4 regions of the Paraburkholderia sp. EG286B genome follow, and region 1 is predicted to be linked to each of the others. Evidence: predicted binding sites of a transcription regulator. Region 1 holds the regulator's gene; each other region holds the start of a gene.

Evidence for each region. The regulator LexA, encoded in region 1, represses DNA repair genes until DNA is damaged. The targets are predictions, from matches to a motif close to ACTGTATNNNNATACAGT.
Region 2: a site for LexA is predicted at 2,266-2,283, ahead of AB4Y42_RS11240 (PA0069 family radical SAM protein). Genes of this name have one in related genera too.
Region 3: a site for LexA is predicted at 2,762-2,779, ahead of dinB (DNA polymerase IV). Genes of this name have one in related genera too.
Region 4: a site for LexA is predicted at 2,082-2,099, ahead of recA (recombinase RecA). Genes of this name have one in related genera too.

The regions. Positions count from the first base shown of each region.
Region 1 covers NZ_JBFRCF010000006.1:449,035-454,802, reverse strand. The annotation lists gene cysW (sulfate ABC transporter permease subunit CysW) at 1-110, opposite strand, end outside; gene cysT (sulfate ABC transporter permease subunit CysT) at 107-1,006, opposite strand; gene AB4Y42_RS16195 (sulfate ABC transporter substrate-binding protein) at 1,133-2,191, opposite strand; gene lexA (transcriptional repressor LexA) at 2,484-3,134, shown strand; gene AB4Y42_RS16185 (hypothetical protein) at 3,215-3,592, shown strand; gene AB4Y42_RS16180 (DUF2939 domain-containing protein) at 3,689-4,372, shown strand; gene AB4Y42_RS16175 (universal stress protein) at 4,434-4,904, opposite strand; gene nodI (nodulation factor ABC transporter ATP-binding protein NodI) at 5,225-5,768, shown strand, end outside.
Region 2 covers NZ_JBFRCF010000004.1:510,783-516,550, forward strand. The annotation lists gene AB4Y42_RS11225 (acyl-CoA dehydrogenase) at 1-172, shown strand, start outside; gene AB4Y42_RS11230 (D-amino acid dehydrogenase) at 254-1,540, opposite strand; gene AB4Y42_RS11235 (Lrp/AsnC ligand binding domain-containing protein) at 1,717-2,205, shown strand; gene AB4Y42_RS11240 (PA0069 family radical SAM protein) at 2,320-3,465, shown strand; gene AB4Y42_RS11245 (NINE protein) at 3,494-3,967, opposite strand; gene AB4Y42_RS11250 (sorbosone dehydrogenase family protein) at 4,105-5,319, opposite strand; gene rpsP (30S ribosomal protein S16) at 5,494-5,757, shown strand.
Region 3 covers NZ_JBFRCF010000002.1:426,264-432,031, forward strand. The annotation lists gene AB4Y42_RS05285 (M3 family metallopeptidase) at 1-104, shown strand, start outside; gene AB4Y42_RS05290 (amidohydrolase family protein) at 188-1,474, opposite strand; gene dinB (DNA polymerase IV) at 1,580-2,752, opposite strand; gene AB4Y42_RS05300 (aspartate/glutamate racemase family protein) at 2,918-3,625, shown strand; tRNA gene AB4Y42_RS05305 (tRNA-Met) at 3,721-3,797, opposite strand; gene AB4Y42_RS05310 (PadR family transcriptional regulator) at 3,936-4,478, opposite strand; gene AB4Y42_RS05315 (NAD(P)H-dependent flavin oxidoreductase) at 4,667-5,668, shown strand; gene AB4Y42_RS05320 (2-hydroxychromene-2-carboxylate isomerase) at 5,733-5,768, opposite strand, start outside.
Region 4 covers NZ_JBFRCF010000004.1:153,142-158,909, reverse strand. The annotation lists gene recX (recombination regulator RecX) at 1-893, opposite strand, end outside; gene recA (recombinase RecA) at 926-2,002, opposite strand; gene AB4Y42_RS09605 (response regulator transcription factor) at 2,251-3,003, shown strand; gene AB4Y42_RS09600 (sensor histidine kinase N-terminal domain-containing protein) at 3,016-4,665, shown strand; gene AB4Y42_RS09595 (MFS transporter) at 4,986-5,768, shown strand, end outside.

The DNA.
Region 1 (5,768 bases):
AACAGCGCGAGAAACGCGAGCGCGATGCCAGTCAGCAGCCAGCGCACCCACGCTGATTCGGTGACCGGATCCGGCCGGCGCGTGCTGCGTTGTTGCGGCAGCGTGCTCATTGCGCACCTCCCGCGACGGTTGCGCCCGCCACGGCATTCGGCGCGCTGCCGGCCGAGACGCCGCGGCTCGTGCGGCGTTGCAAATACCACTGCAGCGAATTGATGAGGAGCAGCATGACGAACGAGACGCAGAGCATCATTACGGCGAGTGCCGTCGCGCCCGCATAGTCGTATTGCTCGAGCTTCGTGATGATGAGCAGCGACGTGATCTCCGACTTCATCGGCACGTTGCCGGCGATGAAGATGACCGAGCCGTACTCGCCCAGCGCACGCGCGAACGCGAGCGCGAAGCCGGTGAGGAGCGCCGGCAGCACCGCGGGCAGCACGACACGGCGGAACGTGAGCCAGCGCGTTGCGCCGAGGCACGCGGCGGCCTCTTCCTGTTCGCGCTCGAAGTCCTCGAGCACCGGCTGCACCGTGCGCACGACGAACGGCAAGCCGATGAAGGTCAGCGCCACGAGCACGCCGAGCGGCGTGAAGGCGATCTTCAGACCGAGCGGCTGCAGGAACTGGCCGATCCAGCCGTTGCCCGCATACACGGCGGCTAGTGAAATGCCCGCCACGGAAGTGGGCAATGCGAACGGCAGATCGACGAGCGCATCGATCACCCGTTTGAACGGGAACGTATAGCGCACGAGCACCCACGCGAGCAGGAAGCCGAATACCGCATTGATCAGTGCCCCGCCGAGCGCGGCGCTGAACGTGAGCCGGTACGACGCGATCACGCGCGGCGACCACACGGCGCGCACGAACTGGCTCCAGTCGAGTGTCGCCGTCTTGAGAAAGGTGGCGGCAAGCGGAATGAGCACCACGAGGCTCAGGTAAGCCACCGTGATGCCGAGCGTCAAGCCGAAGCCAGGCAGCGCACTGGGCTTGCGCAATCGAAACGTTGTCATGCTCATCGTCCAGACATGGGTTGCGCGATTCGTGCGTTGCCAATTCGCGCCGAAAAGCGCGCCCGTAGGCGCGCTTCGTTGTTATGCGGTCACGTCGTTATGCGGACCGCGTACTGCCCGACAGCTTTACTGCGGCTGATAGATCGAATCGAACACGCCGCCATCTGCGAAATGCGTCTTCTGCGCGTTGGGCCAGCCGCCGAAGGTGTCGTCGACCGTGTAGAGCTTGAGCTTCGGAAACTTCGCCGTGAGCGCCGCCGGGACCTTGTCCGAACGCGGACGGTAGAAGTTCTTCGCGGCGATCTCCTGGCCCTCTTCGCTATAGAGGAACTGCAGGTAGGCCTCGGCCTCCTTGCGCGTGCCCTTCTTGTCGACGACCTTGTCCACCACGGCGACCGGCGGCTCAGCCAGAATGCTCACGGAGGGCACCACGATCTCGAACTTGTCCGGGCCGAACTCCTTGAGCGAGAGAAATGCTTCGTTCTCCCATGCAATCAGCACATCGCCGATGCCGCGCTGCACGAAGCTCGTCGTCGCGCCGCGCGCGCCCGAATCGAGCACGCCCGCGTTCTTGTAGAGCTTCGTGACGAAGTCCTTCGCCTTCTGCTCGTTGCCGCCCGGCTGGTGCAGCGCATACGCCCACGCCGCGAGATAGTTCCAGCGCGCGCCACCCGAGGTTTTCGGATTCGGCGTGACGATCGAGACGCCCGGTTTGGTCAGATCGTCCCAGTCCTTGATGTGCTTGGGGTTGCCCTTGCGCACGAGGAACACGATGGTCGACGTGTACGGCGAGGCGTTGTCGGGCAGACGCTTTTGCCAGTCCTTCGCGACGATGCCCTTGTTGGCGAGCGCGTCGATGTCCCATGCCAGCGCGAGCGTCACGACGTCGGCCTGCAGGCCGTCGAGCACCGAGCGCGCCTGTGCGCCCGAGCCGCCATGCGACTGCTTGATGGTGAGCGTTTCGCCCGTCTTCGGCTTCCACTGCTTGATGAAGGCTTCGTTGATGTCCTGGTACAGCTCGCGCGTCGGATCGTAGGAGACATTGAGCAGCGAGGTATCCGCGTGAGCGGCGATGGGCGCCATGGCCGCCATCGCCGTGACCCCGACGAGCGGCGCCACGCCGATGACCAGTTTTGCCGCCAGTGTTTTCAGCCAGCCCGCGCGCCCCGTATGTGTCGTGCCCATCTATCTGTTCTCCGTTCTCGTGTGTGCTCGTTTGCGCTCATTGGTGAGTTGCAGCTAACGATGGAGGCCAGTCTAGCGATCCGCTTACATTATTAAAAATGATGTTTTCTCATTTTTTAATACGCAAAAGTGGTAAGGGCAGAGGAAGTCGCTGCTGGAACGCGGTTTCATCCGCGCAAACACGGGAAAGCGGCCTGATGGCAACGCTCAGTCGATGAACTTCAAGTAACACTTGAAAAGTGGCGAGTACTGTATAAAAATACAGTTACCTGTTCAAACATACAGTGGCGCCATGACCAAACTCACCGCACGACAGCAGCAGGTTTTCGATCTGGTTCGCCGGGCCATCGAGCGCACGGGCTTCCCGCCCACGCGCGCCGAGATCGCGGCGGAACTCGGCTTCAGCTCGGCCAACTCCGCGGAGGAGCATCTGCGTGCGCTGGCGCGCAAGGGCGTGATCGAACTGGCTGCGGGCGCCTCGCGCGGCATCCGTCTCGTGCCGGGGCCCGACGACCTGCCGCACCAGTTCACGCTCCCGCACCCGAGCATCATGCAGCTCTCGCTGCCGCTCGTCGGCCGCGTCGCGGCGGGTAGCCCGATCCTCGCGCAGGAGCACATCTCGCAGAACTACATGTGCGACCCGGCGCTCTTCTCGAGCCGCCCCGACTACCTCCTGAAGGTGCGCGGCCTGTCCATGCGCGACGCCGGCATCCTCGACGGCGACCTGCTAGCCGTGCAGAAGAAGGCCGAAGCGAAAGACGGCCAGATCATCGTGGCGCGCCTTGGCGACGACGTCACCGTGAAGCGCCTGAAGCGCCGTCCGAACGGGCTCGAGCTGATCGCCGAGAACCCCGACTACGACAATATTTTTGTCGAGGCCGGCAGCGCGGAATTCGCGCTCGAAGGCATTGCGGTCGGCCTGATCCGCCCCACCGAATTCTAAGCAATCCGTCTGCGCGTAGTTTGCGCGCAGTTCGCGCAGAGTTTGCGCACGCACCGTCTGCGCACTACCTGGAGAGAGTCATGGAACGCCTTGCCCGCCTGCTGCCCTTCCGCCAATTCGGCCGTCTTCGCCATCTCCGTGGAATCGCCTCGTGCGCGGTCCGCGAAGTGCGCGGTTCGGCTGCCGCGCTGAGCGGCTCGCTTTTCGAAGACTCGCCAGAGATGGTGGCGGCCAGCACGGCCGACCTGCCCGTGCTGCCCTCGGCCCAGCCCGCGTTTGCGCGCGTGTCGCTCAACAGCACGCTCAACACCGAACAGCCCATGCGCCGCGCGCCCGTGCGCGTCTATCAGGGCCCGTCGCGGCTCATCCTCGTCGGTACGGTCGACGCGGTTTGCCGCGCGATCGACCGCTGCATCGCCGAACAGCACAGCGACCTGCCCGCGGCGCTCGCGAAGTAAGCAGGAACGCAGCTGAAATGTGAGAAGAGGTTACGGGCGGGATCGTTTGGCCTGGTTTGCGGTCAACACCGTGTTTAAACGATTTGCCCTATGCCGATGACGGAATCTCTCTCTACCCCGCGTAAGACCCAAGGCTGGAAAAAGCCCGTCGCGATCACGGTTGCCGTCGCAATGGTGGTTGCCGCGATCGGCTACGCCTATGCGTCGCCCTATATCGCGGTGAAGCACATGAAAGCCGCCGCCGATGCGCGTGACGCCGTCGCGCTCAACGAGTACGTCGATTACCCTGCGCTGCGCCTGAGCCTGAAACAGCAGGTGGGCGAGATGCTGCATCGGCGCGTCGAGGGGCAGCACAGCAGCAATCCGCTGCTGATCCTCGGCGCCGTGATTGGCGCGGCATTGATTAGTCCGCTCGTCGATGCCTACGCCACACCGGAAGGCGTGGCCGCCCTGCTCGATGGCATGCCGCCGACGGGCAAGCCCGGCGACCGCCCGCACGCGCCGCCGCCGGCGGAATCCGGCGCGCCATCCACGCAATCGGCGGAACCGGCGCAATCGGCACCCGCCTCTGCCTCGCCACCGGCCCCGGCGGCATCCGGCAATCCCGCGCCCGAGGCCCGGCCAGTGACCACGGCCGGCTATCGCGGCCTCAACGAGTTCGCGCTCACGTGGGACCGCGGCAGTACGGGCGAGCACTACGCCGCCATCCTGCAGCGTCACGGGCTCTTCTCGTGGAAGCTCTCGGCCGTCGAGCTCGACGAAGGCAACGTCTCGAACTGAGACAGACCGGTGGTGACAGCCGAGCCAGGCCGGCTCTCTACGAACCGGCCCGCTTGATCCGCTATGCGGCGGCTTGCTGCTGCTTTTCCTCAGCCGCCGACGAACACGCCACCAGAATGCTGCACGATACGCGGTCGAGCAGCGGCGTGTTGCCCGCGCCCATCCACCAGCGCGAGAGCCCCGTGCGGCAGCGGTGGCCCACCACCACGAGGTCGGCATTCAGCTCGTTGGCCAGATTCGCGATTTCGTCGATCGGATGACCGAACGCGAAATGCCCCTGAGCGCGCACGCCGCGCTCGGTTAGCCAGTCCACGCCTTCCTGAAGGATCTCGCGCGCCGTTTCTTCGAAGCGGCCGCAGGCCACATCGGTCAGCAAGCCGGCGCTCTGCGCAATCGTCGAACGCATGTCGACGACCGAGAGCAAATGCGTCTCGGCTTGCAGATCGAGTGCAAGATCGGCGCCGCAACGCAGTGCCTTGCGGCCTTCGCGCGAGCCGTCGTAACAGAGCAGAATTTTTTTATAGCTCGCCATGATCGCTTCTCCCCGCCCGCGTGATTTGCAGGCTGTGCGATTCTCATGATGGTGCGCCGCAATTCCACATGCAAGGGCTGGAAAACGCCAGGTGTGCATCGAAAAACGCCAGATGTGTCGCGACCGCCGCACGCATCTTGCTCAGTGCTGAATGCTTGCCGTGACATGCATTTGCCCGCGTATCGTCAAACCGCTTCGAAGCGCGGCCCGACCCGCCACGCAGCAATGCACTAAAATGGGCCGCCTTGTTTCGTGCGATTTTTCGTTCGGTACTTCGAGCGACTCGCGCGATGCCCGTTCGACTCACGTTCAACCGGTCCATGCCAGCACCCGCCATCGAATTCGAGCAGGTCATCAAACATTACGGAGACAGGGCGGTCGTCAACGGCCTGTCGTTCGACGTCGTTCCCGGCGAGTGCTTCGGACTGCTCGGCCCGAACGGCGCGGGGAAAACCACGACGCTGCGCATGCTGCTCGGCATCGTTTCGCCCGATGCGGGTCGCATCAGCCTGTGCGGCGAGCCGGTGCCGGCGCGCGCACGCCACGCCCGCCAGCGCGTGGGGGTGGTGCCGCAGTTCGACAATCTCGACCCCGACTTCACCGTGCGCGAGAACCTGCTCGTGTTCGGCCGCTACTTCGGCTTGTCTGCGCGCGAAACGCGCGACCTCGTCGCGCCGCTGCTCGAATTCGCGCGCCTCGAAAGCAAGGCCGACGCGCGCGTGGGCGAGCTCTCCGGCGGCATGCGCCGGCGTCTCACGCTCGCGCGCGCGCTCGTGAACGACCCCGACGTGCTCGTGATGGACGAGCCCACCACGGGCCTCGATCCGCAGGCGCGGCATCTGATCTGGGAGCGGCTGCGCTCGC
Region 2 (5,768 bases), on a different contig from region 1:
GCTCGCCTCGCAGCGTCTCATGCAGGCGGACCCGAAGTTTCATGGCGCGAAGATCGCCACGGCGCAGTTCTTCGCGCAACACGTCTTGCCGCAGGCGGTGGCGCTCGAAGCGGCGATCGTCAGCGCAAACGGCAGCGAGGGCGTGCTGGCGCTGGCGGAGGATCAGTTCTGACGCAGCCGGGCGCTACTCAAAACGAGAAATGAAACACGGCGCCCTGGAGGCGCCGTGTTCGTTCCCGCAGCGTGGCTGGCTTCAGGCATACGCCGGACGATGCGAGCCTTGCGTGTCGCCGAGATAGCGGTGCACCGAAAGATCGTCGGCGCGGATGGCGGGCTGCTTGCCCGAGATCAGGTCGGCGAGCAACTGGCCCGAGCCGCACGACATCGTCCAGCCGAGCGTGCCGTGACCCGTGTTCAGGAACAGGTTCGAGATCGGCGTGCGGCCGACGACCGGCGTGCCGTCCGGCGTCATCGGGCGCAGACCGGTCCAGAAGGTGGCCTTCGTCGTGTCGCCGCCGCCCGGGAACAGGTCGTTCACGCACATTTCGAGCGTTTCGCGGCGCGCTTGCTTGAGCGTCTTGTCGAAGCCGACGATCTCGGCCATGCCGCCCACGCGGATGCGGTCGTCAAAACGCGTGATCGCGATCTTGTAGGTTTCGTCGAGCACGGTCGAAACCGGCGCGGCACTCGCATTCACGATCGGCGCCGTGATCGAATAGCCCTTGAGCGGATAGACCGGAATCTTCACGAGGCCCGCGAGCAGCTTCGTCGAGAAGGAGCCGAGTGCGACCACGTACGAATCGGCGCGCACCAGCTCGCTGCCGCATTGCACGCCCGCGATCCGGTCGCCCTGCATGGCGAGACCATCGATCGGCGTGTTGTAGCGGAATTTCACGCCCAGTTGTTCGGCCATGGCGGCAAGGCGCGTAGTGAACATCTGGCAGTCGCCGGTTTCGTCGCCGGGCAGCCGCAGGCCGCCCGTGAGCTTGCCCGACACCGCGGCGAGCGCGGGTTCGGCGCGGCCGAGTTCGGCGGCCGTGAGCAGTTCGTACGGAACGTTCGCGTCTTCGAGCACGGCGATGTCCTTCGCCGCGCCTTCGAACTGCTGCTGCGTGCGGAACACCTGGAGCGTGCCGCCCGTGCGGCCTTCATACTGAATGCCCGTGTCGGCGCGCAGCGCCTGCAGGCAGTCGCGGCTGTATTCGGCGAGGCGCACCATGCGGCCCTTGTTGAGCGCGTAGCGCTCGGCCGTGCAGTTCTGCAGCATCTGCCACATCCATTGCAGCTGGAATTTGGTGCCGTCCAGACGAATGGCGAGCGGCGCGTGCTTCTCGAACATCCACTTGATCGCCTTGAGCGGGACGCCCGGCGCGGCCCACGGCGCGGCGTAGCCCGGCGAGATCTGGCCGGCGTTGGCAAAACTGGTTTCGAGCGCGGGACCGGCCTCGCGGTCGATCACCGTGACTTCGTGGCCCGCGCGGGCGAGATACCAGGCGCTGGCCACACCGACCACACCACTGCCCAACACGACGACTCGCATAGCTGCTCCATATAGATTCGTTGAGCTACGCCGCGTTGCCGGGACCCTGGAAGCCGTGTTTTGGCACCGATAGGGAAGAAGGCATGAAATTTCGGGTGTAGCCAGTATTTCTAGCTATGCTATTGTTGTACGTCCAGGTTTTGTTATCGTATTTTTCAGATTTTCGGGAAGAAATCATGAGAACGCAGCGCCAACCGGTCCGTGCGCTCGACCGGCTCGATCACCGCATCCTGAAGCTGCTCCAGGAGGACGGCCGCATGGCCATGAAGGACCTCGCAGAGCAGGTCGGGCTCTCGGTCACGCCGTGCATCGAGCGGGTCAAGCGCATGGAGCGCGACGGCGTGATCACGGGCTACTTCGCACGCGTGAATCCCACGGTGCTGGGTGCGGCGCTGCTCGTGTTCGTGGAGATCACGCTCGACCACAAGAGCGGCAACATGTTCGACCAGTTCCGCCGCGAGGTGCAGAAGATCCCGGAGGTGCTCGAATGCCATCTCGTCTCGGGCGACTTCGACTATCTCATCAAGGCGCGCATCGGCGAGATGGCGGACTACCGCAAGCTGCTCGGCGACATCCTGCTGCAACTGCCGGGCGCCGTGCAGTCGAAGAGCTACGTGGTGATGGAAGAGATCAAGGAGACGCTGACCATCGCCGTGGGGGAATGACGAGGGTCACTGTGGCGGCTGAAAGCGCCCCGTTTTTAGGACTCGACAACGCGGATCGATACTGTATATTTATACAGTATCGATCCGCGTTTTCTTGTCTATTTCGCTCCAGCCGTGACCGACTCCCATCACCCCGATCCCGACGCCTGGTATCCCGTTGCGCCGCCCACGGCGCGCAAGGGGCGCGGGGCGGTCACGAATCTGCAAGGGCGCTACGAAGTCGACCGGCGCGAAGCGTTCGACGACGGCTGGCAGCAGACGGGCGGCGGCGGGGACCATGGCGATGAAACGGGCGAGCCCAGGCTGCGCAGCGAAGTGTTCGAAGAGCGCGCGAAAAGCATCCTCACGCGCAACCAGTCGCCGGACATTCCGTTCAACGTGTCGCTCAATCCCTATCGAGGCTGCGAGCACGGCTGCATCTATTGCTTCGCGCGGCCCACGCACAGTTATCTCGGCCTCTCGCCGGGGCTCGATTTCGAGAGCCGTATCTACGCCAAGGTCAATGCGGCGGAGTTGCTCGCGCGGGAAATCGCCAAGCCGTCGTACGAGCCCGAGCCGATCGCGCTGGGCGTGAATACCGACGCCTGGCAACCGGTGGAGCGCGACCTGCGCATCACGCGCCGCGTGGTCGAAGTGCTGGCCGAACGGCAGCATCCGTTCGCGGCCATCACGAAATCCTCGCTGATCGAGCGCGATCTCGACCTCCTCGCGCCGATGGCCGCGCGCAAGCAGTTCATGGCGGCAATCACGATCACCACGCTCGACGCCGATATCGCCCGCACGCTCGAACCCCGTGCGGCGACACCCGCGCGGCGGCTGCGCACCATCCGCACGCTAGCTGAAGCCGGTGTGCCGGTGGGCGTGAGCATCGCACCCGTAATCCCGTTCGTGACCGAGCCCGACATGGAGCGCGTGCTAGAAGCCTGCGCCGAGGCCGGTGCGACAAGCGCAAGCTACATCGTGCTGCGCCTGCCATGGGAGGTCGCGCCGCTGTTCCAGGACTGGCTGGCGGCGCACTTCCCGCAGCGTGCGGAGCGCGTGATGAGCCGCGTGCGCGATATGCGCGGCGGCAAGGACTACGAGTCGGCGTTTTCGCAGCGCATGAAGGGCACGGGGCTATGGGCCGACCTGCTCAAGCAGCGCTTTCACAATGCCGTGCGGCGCCTCGGGCTCAACGAGCGGCGTCACGGCATTCTGGACATGTCGGCGTTCGTGCAGTCGAAGACCGTGCGCGAGAAGCCGCAGCTCGACCTGTTCTGAGCCGTTACTGCGCGATTTACGGCGCGATTTACTGCGAGATCGCCTTCGCGGCCTCGACCTGCGACTCGAAGTACGTTTGAAACGAAAGTGCGAGTCCCGTCATCAGCAGGAACGCGCCAATCAGCAGCGAGAAGATCACGACGAAGATCACCGTCCAGCCCGAGCGGCTCGTGCGGCCTTGCTCCACGAACGCGGCGTTGAACTGCGCGTCCCATTTGGCGTCGGGGCGCAGCCCGTAGACGATCGCCGCCAGAAACGCCGAGATGACCGACACCGCGCCGATCACGGCGAGCACCCAGCCGGCAATCGACGCGCGTTCGGTGGCGACGAGCAGCATCACGCCCGGAAGGCCGATGAGCGTGCCGAGCAAATGCGCCCAGCCCCACACGTCGCGTGGGCCGTATAGATAGAAGCGGTGTGCGCCGAGACTGCCAAACAGGAAGGCGAGGGCGGCGGTGAGCGTCTTGGAGCGAAAGCGTGCGGGGTTCTTGTCGTTGGGCATGGGCTCGGGCGAAACGTGGGCGTTCGGCCGTCATGAGCGCATTACGTCAAACACACACGGGCCGCCGGGCATTGTATGCCGCACGCCGCGCTTGCAGCACAAGCGCACGCTTATGCCCGGCACCATGCCTGCCCGCGTCACGGTTTCGTGTAGGTCACGCGATAGATCGCGCCCGCATAGTCGTCGCTGACAAGGAGCGATCCGTCGGGCAGCGGCAGCACGTCGGCGGGGCGGCCCCATTGGGTTTCGTCGGCGTTGAGCCAGCCCTGCGCGAACACTACCTGGTGCGCGTTCGTGCCGTCGGGGTTGGCGCTCACGCGCACCACGCGATAGCCGACCTTCTTGCTGCGGTTCCACGAGCCGTGCTCGGCGATGAACATGCTGTTCTTATAGTCGGCCGGGAACATCGAACCGGTGTAGAAGCGCATGCCGAGCGACGCCACATGCGCGCCGAGTTTGAGGACCGGGGGCGTGAAAGCGCTGCACGGATGGCCTGCGCCGAACTCGGGGTCGGCGACGTTGCCGCCGTGACAATAGGGAAAGCCGAAGTCCGCGCCCCCATGCGCGAGGCGGTTGAGCTTGTCGTCGGGGATGTCGTCGCCGAGCATGTCGCGGCCGTTGTCGGTGAACCAGAGTTCGTGCGTCTGCGGATGCCACGCGAAGCCGACCGTGTTGCGCACGCCGCGGGCGATAGTCTCGTAGTGCGAGCCGTCGGGGTCCATGCGCCCGATCATCGCGAAGTGCACGCGCTGCGGGTCGCTGGCCGGCAGGCAGACGTTGCACGGCGCGCCTTGCGGCACGTAGAGCTTGCCGTCGGGGCCGAAGGCGATGAACTTCCAGCCGTGGTGGTGCTCGCTGGGCAGCGAATCCGTGACGACGACGGCTTTGGGCGGATCGTCGAGATGGCGGTCGATGTCGTCGAGCCGCACGATCGACGACACCGCCGAGACATACAATTCGCCGTTGCGCCAGGCCACGCCCACCGGCATCGTCAGTCCCGAGGCCACGATATGGCGCTTGATGGCCTTGCCGTCCCTGAGTTCGAGTGCGTAGACGTCACCGCCCATACTCCCCACATACAGGAGGGTGCCGTTGCCCGACAGCGTCATTTCGCGTGCGCCGGGCACGTCGGCGGACAGCACCTCGATGTGGAAGCCCGGTGGCAGCTTGATGCGGTCGATCGGAAGCGCCGCGTGAGCGAGCGGTGCCGCGAGCAGGGCGGCGGCAAGGACGAGCCATGCCGCTGCCAGGCGTCTGGCCGTCTCGCGAGACACTGGGAAAAGCGAGCCGTTACCCATGCCGCGGCCGCCACCGCGACGCGGCCATTGCACGAGTCGTCTGAAAGTCGCCACAATTCGCTCCAGGGCCCGCCCGTCGCGGGCATGGGCCGCAGTTTGACCGCTGTGTCTTGCCGCTTTCTGCGCGCCGGCGCGCAATTTCCCGTTAAGTGTTTGTTATGCCTCCGGTTTCGGGCTATAATCGCATGTTTCAGTAGTCCCGAACCCCCGGTTTTCAAGGATTTTAGTATGGTCATCATCCGTCTGGCACGCGGCGGCTCGAAGAAGCGCCCGTTCTACAACATCGTCGCAACCGACTCGCGCAACCGTCGCGACGGCCGTTTCATCGAGCGCGTGGGCTTCTACAACCCGGTCGCTACCAAGGGTGAAACGCTGCGTATCGCTCAAGATCGCGTGACGTACTGGAAGGAAAACGGCGCGCAAATGTCGCCGGCCGTCGAGCGCCTCGTGAAGGAAGCGCAAAAGACCGCCGCCGCTGCGCCGGCTGCTTAAGTCATTAAGCG
Region 3 (5,768 bases), on a different contig from region 1:
GCCGCCCGGCGATGGAATCGTTCAAGGCCTTCCGCGGCCGCGAGCCGAACATCGACGCGCTGCTGCGCCACAACGGCATGGAGCAGCCGCCGGCACAGCAATGACCACGTGACTCGCTCGTAAGCGATCCGAACGAAAACCGCGCATGGGTGGGCAACCCATGCGCGGTTTTTTATTGCCGCGCGTTTTATCGATGCAGCCTGAAATCGACGCTTTGCGGCCGCCCTTCGAGCGCAAGCGCCGCGCGCTGCGCGGGTTGCCGGCTCACCACCGTGCCCCGGCTCACAACCGCGAGCCGCGCCGCGCGCAGCCGGATCGCCTCGACGGGATCGCGCGCGTCGAGCACCACGAGGTTCGCCGCGCAACCGGGCGCCACGCCGTAGCCTTCGAGGCCGAGGATCGTCGCGGCATTCACGGTCACCGCGTCGAAGCAGGCGCGCGAGGCGTCGGTGCCCGTCATTTGCGCGACATGCAGGCCCATGTGCGCGACTTCGAGCATGTCGCCCGAGCCGAAGCTGTACCACGGGTCCATCACGCAGTCGTGGCCGAACGCGACGGTCACGCCTGCCGCCAACAACTCGGGCACGCGCGTCATGCCGCGGCGCTTCGGGTAGGTATCGGCGCGCCCTTGCAGCGTGATGTTGATGAGCGGATTCGCAATTGCCGCGACACCCGACTCGCGCATGAGCGGTATCAGCTTGCTCACGTAGTAGTTGTCCATCGAATGCATCGAGGTGAGATGCGAGCCGGTCACGCGCCCATGCATGCCCAGCCGGTGCGTCTGCGCCGCGAGCGTTTCGATGTGGCGCGAGAGCGGGTCGTCGGATTCGTCGCAATGCATGTCCACGCGCAGGCCCTTGTCGGCGGCGAACTCGCAGAGCAGGTGCACCGATTCGGCGCCCTCCGCCATCGTGCGCTCGAAGTGGGGAATGCCGCCCACCACGTCCACGCCCATCGCGATCGCGCGCTTGAGATTGTCGAAGGCACCGGGGCTGCGCAATACGCCATCCTGCGGAAACGCCACGAGCTGGAGATCGAGATACGGCGCGACGCGGCGCTTCACTTCCAGCAGCGCCTCGACCGCGAGCAGCCGTGCGTCGCATACATCGACGTGCGAGCGGATCGCGAGGAGCCCGCGCGCGACGGCCCAGTCGCAGTACTGCAGCGCGCGTTCGACGAGCGCCTCCTGCGTGAGATGCGGCTTGAGCTCGCCCCAGAGCGCGATGCCCTCCAGCAGCGTGCCCGATGCATTCACACGCGGCAGGCCATACGAAAGCGTGGCGTCCATGTGGAAATGCGCATCGACGAACGGCGCGCTCACGAGCGCACCCGCGGCATCGATCTCCTCGTGCGCCGCCGTCGTGAGCTGCGGCTCGACCGCCGTAATGCGCCCTCCCTCGATGCCGATATCCACCGTGGGATACCCGGCGGGATGCGCATGCGCGAGCACCGCGCGGCGAATGATCAGGTCCATCTGCGGCTCCTTGTTCTGGCGTGGCGCTTTCGTTAAGACTCGCGTCGATTCTATCGACGCCAGAATGACGCCGCCAGCGGCGTGGCCCGCCTCTACGCGCAGGCGTCAGACGGGCGCGATCGGGCCGTCGTCTTCCGCGGGATCGTCGTCGAAGAGTGCGAACTGCCCGCGCAACGCCGGGTTGTCCTCTTCGAGCCGCACGCCCACGCCGAGCAGTCGCACCGCCAGCTTGCGCCGCGCGAGCCCTTTTTCGAGCATTAGTAGCAGTGTGCGCACATCGGTGGCGTCGGCCACACACTCGACCGTCGTACGCTGGAAGTCGGCGAAACGGATCTTCACGAAGAGCTTGCGCACCGCGTGCGCGCAAGCCGCGCGTTCGATGCGCGCGTCGAGCTGCACCGCAAGCCGCTCGAGCTCCTCGCTGCACGCTTCGAGCGTGAGCAGGTCGTTCACATAGGTCGTTTCGACGCTCACCGACTTGCGCTCCTGATCGGCGCGCACGGGCCGGTCATCCAGGCCGCGCGCGAGTTCGTAGAGCCGCTTGCCGAAGACGCCGAAATGCCGATGCAGATCGAACAGCGACCACGTGCGCAGTTGCGCGCAGGTGGTGAGCCCGAGGTTTTCGAGCTTCGCCGCCGTGACCTTGCCGACGCCGTGGATCTTGCGCACGGGCAGCGCGGCGACGAAGGCATCGACTTCAGGCGGACGCACGACGAAGAGGCCATCGGGCTTGTTCCAGTCCGAGGCGATCTTGGCGATGAACTTGTTGGGCGCGACGCCCGCCGATACCGTCACGCCCACGGTTTCGCGCACGCGCGCGCGTATTTCCTCGGCGATCAGCGTGGCGCTGCCCTTGCAGCGCGAGGCGCGCGTGACGTCGAGATAGGCTTCGTCGAGCGAGAGCGGTTCGACGTCGGGCGTGTAGTCGCGGTAGATCGCCATGATCGCGCGCGAGGCAATGCGGTACTTCTCCATCGCCGTGGGCAGGATCAGCAGCTCGGGACACTTGCGCATGGCGAGCGCCGACGACATCGCCGAATGTATGCCGAAGCGCCGCGCCTCGTAGTTGCAGGTGGCGATCACGCCGCGCTGGTCGGGCCGGCCGCCCACGGCGAGCGGACGGCCGCGCAGCGAGGGGTCGTCGCGCATTTCGACCGACGCATAGAAGCAGTCGCAGTCGCAATGGATGATCTTGCGAGCGGCGGCGATAAGTGCGGCGGCGGAGCGCCCCGGGGCGGGCGCAGCCGGCGGCGCGAGGTCGGAGGAAGGCGAGTTCACGGTCTCGATACTGTACAAAAACACAGTACTATTTTCAAGACAAGTGTCCGCGCCCTTTATCGGCTCCCGTACCGCTTCGGATCGGCCAGACCGTCTCTGGACTGCTGGCTGCGCGGGCCTATACTCGTGCGGACTGAACAGGCCACGAGAGCGAGGAACGAATCGATGAAGACGATCGGCGTGATTGGGGGGATGAGCTGGGAATCGTCGGCCGAGTATTACCGGCTGCTGAACCGCCACGCGAAGGCGCGTCTGGGCGGCCATCACAACGCGCGCAGCCTGATGGTGACCGTGGACTTCGCGCAGGTCGAAGCGCTCCAGCGCGCGGGCGACTGGGACGCGCTGGGCGTGCAGATGGCCGAGGCCGCGCAGCAGCTCGAACGCGGCGGCGCCGAGATCGTGCTGCTCGCGACGAACACGATGCACCGCGTGCGCGCGGCGATCGAGGCGACGATCTCGATCCCCTTCCTGCATATCGCGGACCCGACCGGCCAGGCGTTGCGCGCCGCGGGCTTCACGCGAGCGGGCCTGCTCGGCACGCGCTACACGATGGAACAGGACTTCTATGTGGGGCGATTGCGCGAGGCGCACGGCATCGAAGCAATCGTGCCGAACGAACACGATCGCGCGGACGTGCACCGGATCATCTACGACGAGCTGTGTCACGGCAACGTGGATGCGCAGTCGCGGCGCGTGTATCAGCGCGTGATCGAAGACCTCGCGGCACGCGGCGCGCAGGCGGTCATTCTCGGCTGCACGGAAATCACGCTGCTGATTGGACAGAACGACTCGGCACTGCCGGTGTGCGACACGACCGCGTTGCACGCGCAGGCCGCGGTGGATTGGGCGATTGGAAGCGAGGCAGGTGCCTAGCGATGGCGCTCGTTGCAGCTTCAAGCCGCAGAAAACAAAAAACCCGCTCAGAGCGGGTTCATTGTTTGGCACGAGGCCTTGTTGCTTAAGACGTTTGGTTGCGGGGGTAGGATTTGAACCTACGACCTTCGGGTTATGAGCCCGACGAGCTGCCAGACTGCTCCACCCCGCGTCCGTCAGAGAAAAGAATTATAGGGTGCCTCAATCACTCCGTCAAGAGGCTTTTTCACACGATTGAAACGTCGCTCGTTCGGACACCGTCGGGCAGGTAATCGCAACGCGATAATTACTTCGGACAACCTGGCACATTTCACTGTGCCTGCGGGGGTTCCACCAGCGTGCGCACCTCTTCCGCCCACGCAAGCCACATCTCCTGCGTATGGATGCCCGCCTTGAGGATCGCGTACTGCAACTGCTGCCCGCGCGTGAGCGATGCCGCGCCAAAATCGCGCTGCTCGATCTCCCGATAGGTCGCGAGCCGCGCACGATTTTCTTCGATGAGCCGCGCGAGTTCCTCGGCGAGGCCGAGCGGCCCGATCACGGCATCGGCACGCAGCTTGAGCAGAAACACGTTGCGCGAGTCGAGGTCGAGCGCGGTCTCGCGCACCCAGCGCGCCACTTCATCCCGCCCGACCGGCAACACGCAGTACACCTTCTTGCGCGACGCGGCGGCCGTCTCGTCTTCGATGACCGAGACCCACCCCGCGTCGACCATGCGGCCCAGTTCGCGATAGATCTGCTGATGGGTGGCGTGCCAGAAATAGCCGATCGCGCGATCGAAGCGGCGCGCGAGGTCGTAGCCCGATGAAGGCTTTTCCAGCAAGGCGATGAGGATGGCATGCGGCGTCGACATGCGGCGATTCTAAACCACGCCCCGCCCGATACCGGATCTGTTGCGGACCGAATTTTCCCACTATGCAACTGGTTGCATAGTTTCGGCGACTTTGCTATGTTTGAGCCTGCCAGCCGGCGCGTACGCCGGCGCATCGAATCACGCGACGGCAGCCGCACCCGGCGGCCGCCCCAATCCAGGAGATATGGATGTCCCTGCCCGCCGTGCTGCGCCGCGGCCTGTCGATTCCCGTCGTCGGCTCGCCCCTCTTCATCATTTCGAATCCCGATCTCGTGATCGCCCAGTGCAAGGCAGGCGTCGTCGGTTCGTTCCCCGCACTCAACGCGCGCCCCGAGCACATGCTCGGTGAATGGCTCGACCGCATCACCACCGAGCTCGCCGAGTACAACGCGAAGCATCCGGACGCCCCGGCGGCGCCGTTCGCCGTCAACCAGATCGTCCACAAGTCGAACGACCGCCTCGAGCACGACCTTGGTGTGTGCGCCCAATACAAGGTGCCGATCGTCATCACGTCGCTCGGCGCGCGCGAAGAGGTCAACCACGCGATCCACGCATGGGGCGGCATCGTGCTGCACGACGTCATCAACAACACGTTCGCGAAGAAGGCCATCGAGAAAGGCGCGGACGGCCTCATCGCCGTGGCCGCCGGTGCGGGCGGCCACGCGGGCACGCTCTCGCCGTTCGCCCTCATCCACGAGATTCGCGAATGGTTCGACGGCCCGCTGCTGCTGTCGGGCGCGATCGGCAACGGCAACGCAATTCTCGCGGCGCAGGCGGCGGGCGCCGATCTCGCCTATATCGGCTCGGCGTTCATCGCCACGCACGAAGCGAATGCCGTCGACGCCTACAAGCAAATGATCGTCGAAGGCGGCGCGGGCGATATCGTCTACTCGAATCTCTTCACGGGCGTGCACGGCAACTATCTGCGCCAGAGCATCGTGGCGAGCGGCCTCGATCCGGAAGCGCTGCCGCAGTCGGATCCGTCGGCGATGAATTTCGGCTCGACGCGCGTGAAGCCGTGGAAGGACATTTGGGGCTCGGGCCAGGGCATCGGCGCGGTGAAGAGCGTCGTGCCTGCGGCTGAACTCGTCGCGCGTTTGCAGCGCGAATACGAGGCGGCGCGCGTGCGTCTGGGCGTGGTCGCCGCGCCGCAAGCCGAGGAACAAACGGTGGAACAAGCCGCGCTCTGATGCGCGGCGCGAGGCGGGAGCGATCATGCCGCGCCCGCCTCGCCTCGTGCTGCAGCGCCGCGTTTTATGCGTGCGACTTCACGCGCGCGATTTCCTCTTC
Region 4 (5,768 bases), on a different contig from region 1:
TCTTCGTCGATTCCCTTGAGGATCTTGCCGATGATCGACATCGAGAAGCCGCGCGCCGCGAGAAAGCGCGCCTGACGCGCGCGCTCGGCAGGCGTCTCTGGCAACTGGCCGTACTTCTTCTGCCAGACCGTGCGGGCACGCACGAGCTCGGTCTCGCGCAGTTGCGAGCTCACCTCTTCGATGAGCGCTTCGCCCACCGCATGGCGCTTGAGTTCGCTGACGATACGCCCCGCCCCCACGCGCGACGCGCGCCGGTGCACGACGCTTTCGGCAAAGCGCGCGTCGGAGAGCCAGCCCTCGCGTTCGAGCGAGTCGAGCAGCACTTCGAGTGCGTCGGCGTCCTCGGTGTACGGCATGAGCTTGCGCGAGAGCTCGGCGCGGCTGTATTCGCGGCGCGATAGATAGCCGAGCGCGCGGCCCTTGAGGGAGCGCTCGGGGCGCTGCTTCGCCGTGGACGACTTTTCGCGCTCGCTGGCGCGTGCGGCGCGGCTGGCCGAGCTGCGCTCGTATTGGTCGCCTTGCGGTGCGCTGGATTCGCGCGCCGTTTCGAGAGGCGCGCGACGCGATCGCTTGAATGTTGGTTCGGACAGCGGCTCTGGCGGCAGGTTTGCCGCCGCTTCATCCGCCCCGTCGAAGAAAGCCTCGAACGGGACTTCGAAGACCGCGCCGCCATCGTCGCTGAGATCGGTGGGCGAGGAAAACGCGGCGCCAGAATGCGCAAAGCCGCGATCGCCCGGCTGGGCGTCGCGGCTCAAATGGCTTGAGCGGCTCGTGCGCGAGTCGGCAGGCTTGTCGGCGGAGCGCCGCTCGGCGCCCCTGTCCGCAGGCGAACCCGCTCGCGGGTTAGCCTGCTCGCCGGAAGGCGAGGACGTGGGTGACCCGCCCTTGCGCATCAACTTGCCTTATCTACGAGAGCCTGGTGGACTTACTCTTCGTCAGCGACTTCGACTTCGCCGGAATCCTTGACGCCGTCCGGCATCGTGCTCACGCCAAGCGATTCGCGGATGCGGTTTTCGATCTCGCGAGCAATGTCCGCGTTCTCGCGCAGGAATTCGCGTGCGTTGTCCTTGCCCTGGCCAATGCGCTCGCCGTTGTAGCTGTACCACGCACCCGCCTTGTCGACGATCTTGGCCTGCACGCCGAGGTCGACGATTTCGCCCTGACGCGAGATGCCCTCGCCGTAGAGAATGTCGAACACGGCTTCGCGGAACGGTGGCGAGACCTTGTTCTTCACGACCTTCACACGCGTTTCGCTGCCGATCACTTCGTCGTTCTTCTTGATCGAACCGATGCGGCGAATGTCCAGACGCACCGACGAGTAGAACTTGAGCGCGTTGCCGCCCGTGGTGGTTTCCGGGTTGCCGAACATCACACCGATCTTCATGCGGATCTGGTTGATGAAGATCACCATGCAGTTCGTCTTCTTGATCGTGCCGGTGAGCTTGCGCAGCGCCTGCGACATCAGACGCGCCTGCAGACCCGGCAGCGAGTCGCCCATTTCGCCTTCGATTTCGGCCTTCGGCACGAGCGCCGCGACCGAGTCGATCACGATCATGTCGATCGAGCCCGAGCGCACCAGCGCGTCGGTGATTTCGAGCGCCTGCTCACCCGTGTCCGGCTGCGAGATGAGCAGTTCGGGCACGTTCACGCCGAGCTTGGCGGCGTATTGCACGTCGAGCGCGTGTTCCGCGTCGATGAACGCCGCCGTGCCGCCGAGCTTTTGCATTTCGGCGATCACCTGCAGCGTGAGCGTGGTCTTGCCCGACGATTCCGGACCGTAGATCTCGACCACCCGGCCGCGCGGCAGACCGCCCACGCCGAGTGCGATGTCGAGGCCGAGCGAACCGGTGGAGACTACCTGGATGTCCTCGACCGCTTCGCCGTCGCCGAGTCGCATGATCGACCCTTTGCCGAACTGCTTTTCGATCTGCGCGAGCGCGGCGGCCAGCGCCTTGCTCTTTTCAGCAGTCAGCCCAGCCGAGCCTTTCTTGCTATCTTCCATGAATCGTCCTTTGCTATGATGAACGGCGTCTCGTGACCTTGCGCACGCCTCATTCGGGCTAATGCACACGAACGCAGACACTGTATAAAAAAACAGTGGTTTTGGCAAGCCTTTCTGGCGATCCAGAACCGCGAATTTCGGGAGACCGCCGCGCGTCGCCTGGCCGCGCCTTCAAGGACGCGGCGCGGCGCGGGTGTTACGAGCCTGACTACGAGGTCAAAACGCCTCGAAGGCGACGCTGGCGCAACATGCGAATCCTCATTGCCGAAGACGACAGCATACTCGCGGACGGGCTCGTGAGATCACTCCGCCAATCAGGCTATGCCGTTGATCACGTGCGTAGCGGCGTGGATGCCGATACCGCCTTGTCGATGCAGTCGTTCGACCTCCTGATCCTTGATCTGGGCCTGCCGAAAATGCCGGGCCTCGAGGTGCTGCGCCGTTTGCGCGCGCGCAATTCCAACCTGCCCGTGCTGATCCTCACCGCCGCCGACAGCGTGGACGAGCGCGTCAAAGGCCTCGACCTCGGCGCCGACGACTACATGGCCAAGCCCTTCGCGCTCAACGAGCTCGAAGCGCGCGTGCGTGCGCTCACGCGGCGCGGCGCGGGCGGCGGCCCGACCGTCGTGCGGCATGGCGCGCTGGCGTTCGACCAGGTGGGACGCATTGCGCGCATCAATGACCAGGTGCTCGACCTTTCCGCGCGCGAACTGGGCGTGCTCGAAGTGCTGCTGCAGCGGCTCGGGCGGCTCGTTTCGAAGGAGCAGCTCGTCGACCACCTGTGCGAATGGGGCGAGGAAGTCAGCAACAATGCCATCGAAGTCTACGTGCACCGGCTGCGCAAGAAAATCGAAGCGGGCGGCGTGCGCATCGTGACCGTGCGCGGGCTCGGCTACTGCCTCGAAAAGGAGGCGAAGGACACGCAGGCCGGCGCAAGCCAGACACCCGCCGGCACGCCCGACGCCGCGCCGGCGATGCCCGCCAGCCACTACTTCAAGTAGGCGGGATCGACGATGGCCGGGCGTCCTCCCATCGCGCGCGCCGTGCCGCCCAAGGGCGCCGCAGGCGTGGCCGGTTCGGCCGGCGACAGCGCCCCGGGCGCGACCGCATTCGCGGCCGATGCCCTCGACGACGACGCGCGCGACGCCCGCTACGCCAATCCGTTCGCCCCGCCCGACGAAGCCGAAGCCGCCGCCGAGGCGCGCCCGCGCTCGCTCTTCGGCGAGATTCTCGACTGGATGCTCGCGCCCCTGCTGCTGCTCTGGCCGATGAGCATCGCGGTCACGTATCTCGTGGCAAAGTCGATCGCCAACGGCCCCTTCGACCGCGCGCTCGAAACCGACGCCTATGTGCTCGCGCGCCAGATCCAGCCGGTGAACGGCGTGGCCGAACTGACGCTGCCCGCCTCCACGCGCGACTTCCTGCGCGCCGATAACGTCGACAGCGTGTTCTATCAGGTGCTCGGCAGCCGCGGCGAGCTGATCGGCGGCGATCGCGACATGCCGCTGCCGCACGATGACGACCGCCCGCCGCCGGGCCTCGTCGAGTTCCGCGACGACACGCTGCATGGCATCGACATCCGCGTCGCCTACACGACGGTGGAGCCGAAGCATCCCGGCGCCGACGACCGGCAAGGTCAACCCGTGCTCGTGCAGGTCGCGGAAACGCTCGACAAGCGCCGCCAGCTCGCCAACGACATCATCAAGGGCGTGATCCTGCCGCAGTTCGTGATCTTGCCGCTCGCGATCCTGCTCGTGTGGTTCGGCCTCTCGCGCGGCCTCGCGCCCCTGCACGCGCTGCAGTCGAACATCCGCATGCGTCGGCCCGACGATCTATCGCCGCTCGAAGCGCGCCGCGCGCCGCCCGAAATCGAGCCGCTCGTCACCTCGTTCAACGACCTGCTCACGCGGCTCGAACAGAACATGGAGCTGCAAAAGCGCTTCATCGCCGACGCCGCGCATCAGATGAAAACGCCGCTCGCGGGCCTGCGCACCCAGGCCGAGCTCGCGCTGCGCCAGAACGCGCCCGCCGAAGTGCACCGCTCGCTCGAGCAGATCGCGACGAGCTCCGAGCACGCCGCGCGGCTCGTCACGCAGCTGCTCGCGCTCGCGCGCGCGGAAAACCGTATGTCCGGACAGGTCTTCACGCCCGTGGACGTGGCCTACGTGGCACGCCACGCCGTGCGCGACTGGGTGCAGCCGGCGCTCGCCAAACAGATGGACCTCGGCTACGAAGGCCCCGAAACGGCCTGCGACAGCGAGGAAGACGATGGCGAAGCGGCGGCGCGCATCGAAGTGGACGGCAACCCGGTGATGCTGCGCGAGATGCTCTCGAACCTCATCGACAACGCGATCCGCTATACGCCCGCGGGCGGCCGCATCACCGTGCGCGTGCGGCCCGAGCCCGCGGCGGGCGCGGTCCATCTCGAGGTGGAAGACACCGGCATGGGCATTCCGTCCGCCGAGCGCGAGCGCGTGCTCGAGCGCTTCTACCGCATTCTCGGGCGCGACGGCGAAGGCAGCGGGCTCGGGCTCGCGATCGTGCGCGAGATCGCCACGATGCACGGCGGCACGCTCGCCATCGAGGATCACGTCTATCAAGACGCGCCGCGCCTCGCCGGCACGCTCGTGCGCGTGACGCTGCGGCTGCGCGCGCACGCCTGAGCGGCATCGACGGCGCTTTCACGGCGAAATCACCGCGAAACTGACAGATCGCGTCAGAAACCGGGATGGGACTTACCCTTATCCGATCCGCGGCACGGGAATCAAAGAGCGAACTTTAGAAGATGTTCAAATCGACATGCGCGATTTTGCCTGCGTATTCAGCGAACATAACCGATTAAACCCCACTCCGATACGTCAGTCGGAAACCCACACGCGCGTCAGAAGCCCGTAAGTTTCCATTCCAATAATGCTCCGCAGGACCGCGGGTCTACGAATCGCCTGCCCGACGGACCACACGCATATCAATACTGGAGACATCTATGGCAACCGTTGGCGGACAAGTCTCGCACGCGCCGATGACCAGCGACGAAAAACGCGTGATCTTCGCGTCGTCGCTCGGCACCGTGTTCGAGTGGTACGACTTTTACCTGGCCGGATCGCTCGCGGCCTTCATCAGCAAGAGCTTCTTTTCCGGCGTCAATCCCACGGCCGGCTTCATCTTCACGCTGCTCGGCTTCGCCGCCGGCTTTGCCGTGCGTCCGTTCGGCGCGATCGTGTTCGGGCGCCTCGGCGACCTCGTGGGCCGCAAGCACACGTTCCTCGTCACGATCGTCATCATGGGTATCTCAACCTTCGTGGTCGGTTTCCTGCCCGGCTACGCGTCGATCGGCATTGCCTCGCCGGTGATCTTCATCGGCATGCGTCTGCTGCAGGGTCTCGCGCTCGGCGGCGAGTACGGCGGCGCCGCGACCTACGTCGCGGAACACGCGCCGCCCGGACGCCGCGGCTTCTACACCTCGTGGATCCAGACGACCGCCACGCTCGGCCTGTTCCTCTCGCTGCTCGTGATCCTCGGCGTGCGCACGTTTGTCGGCGAAGAACAGTTCGCCGCGTGGGCCTGGCGCATTCCGTTCATCGCCTCGATCCTGCTGCTCGCCGTTTCGGTATGGATCCGTCTGCAGCTCGACGAATCGCCGGCGTTCAAGCGCATCAAGGCGGAAGGCAAGGTCTCGAAGGCGCCGATCAAGGAAGCGTTCGGCCAGTGGAAGAACCTCAAGGTCGTGCTGCTCGCCCTCTTCGGCCTCACGGCCGGCCAGGCCGTG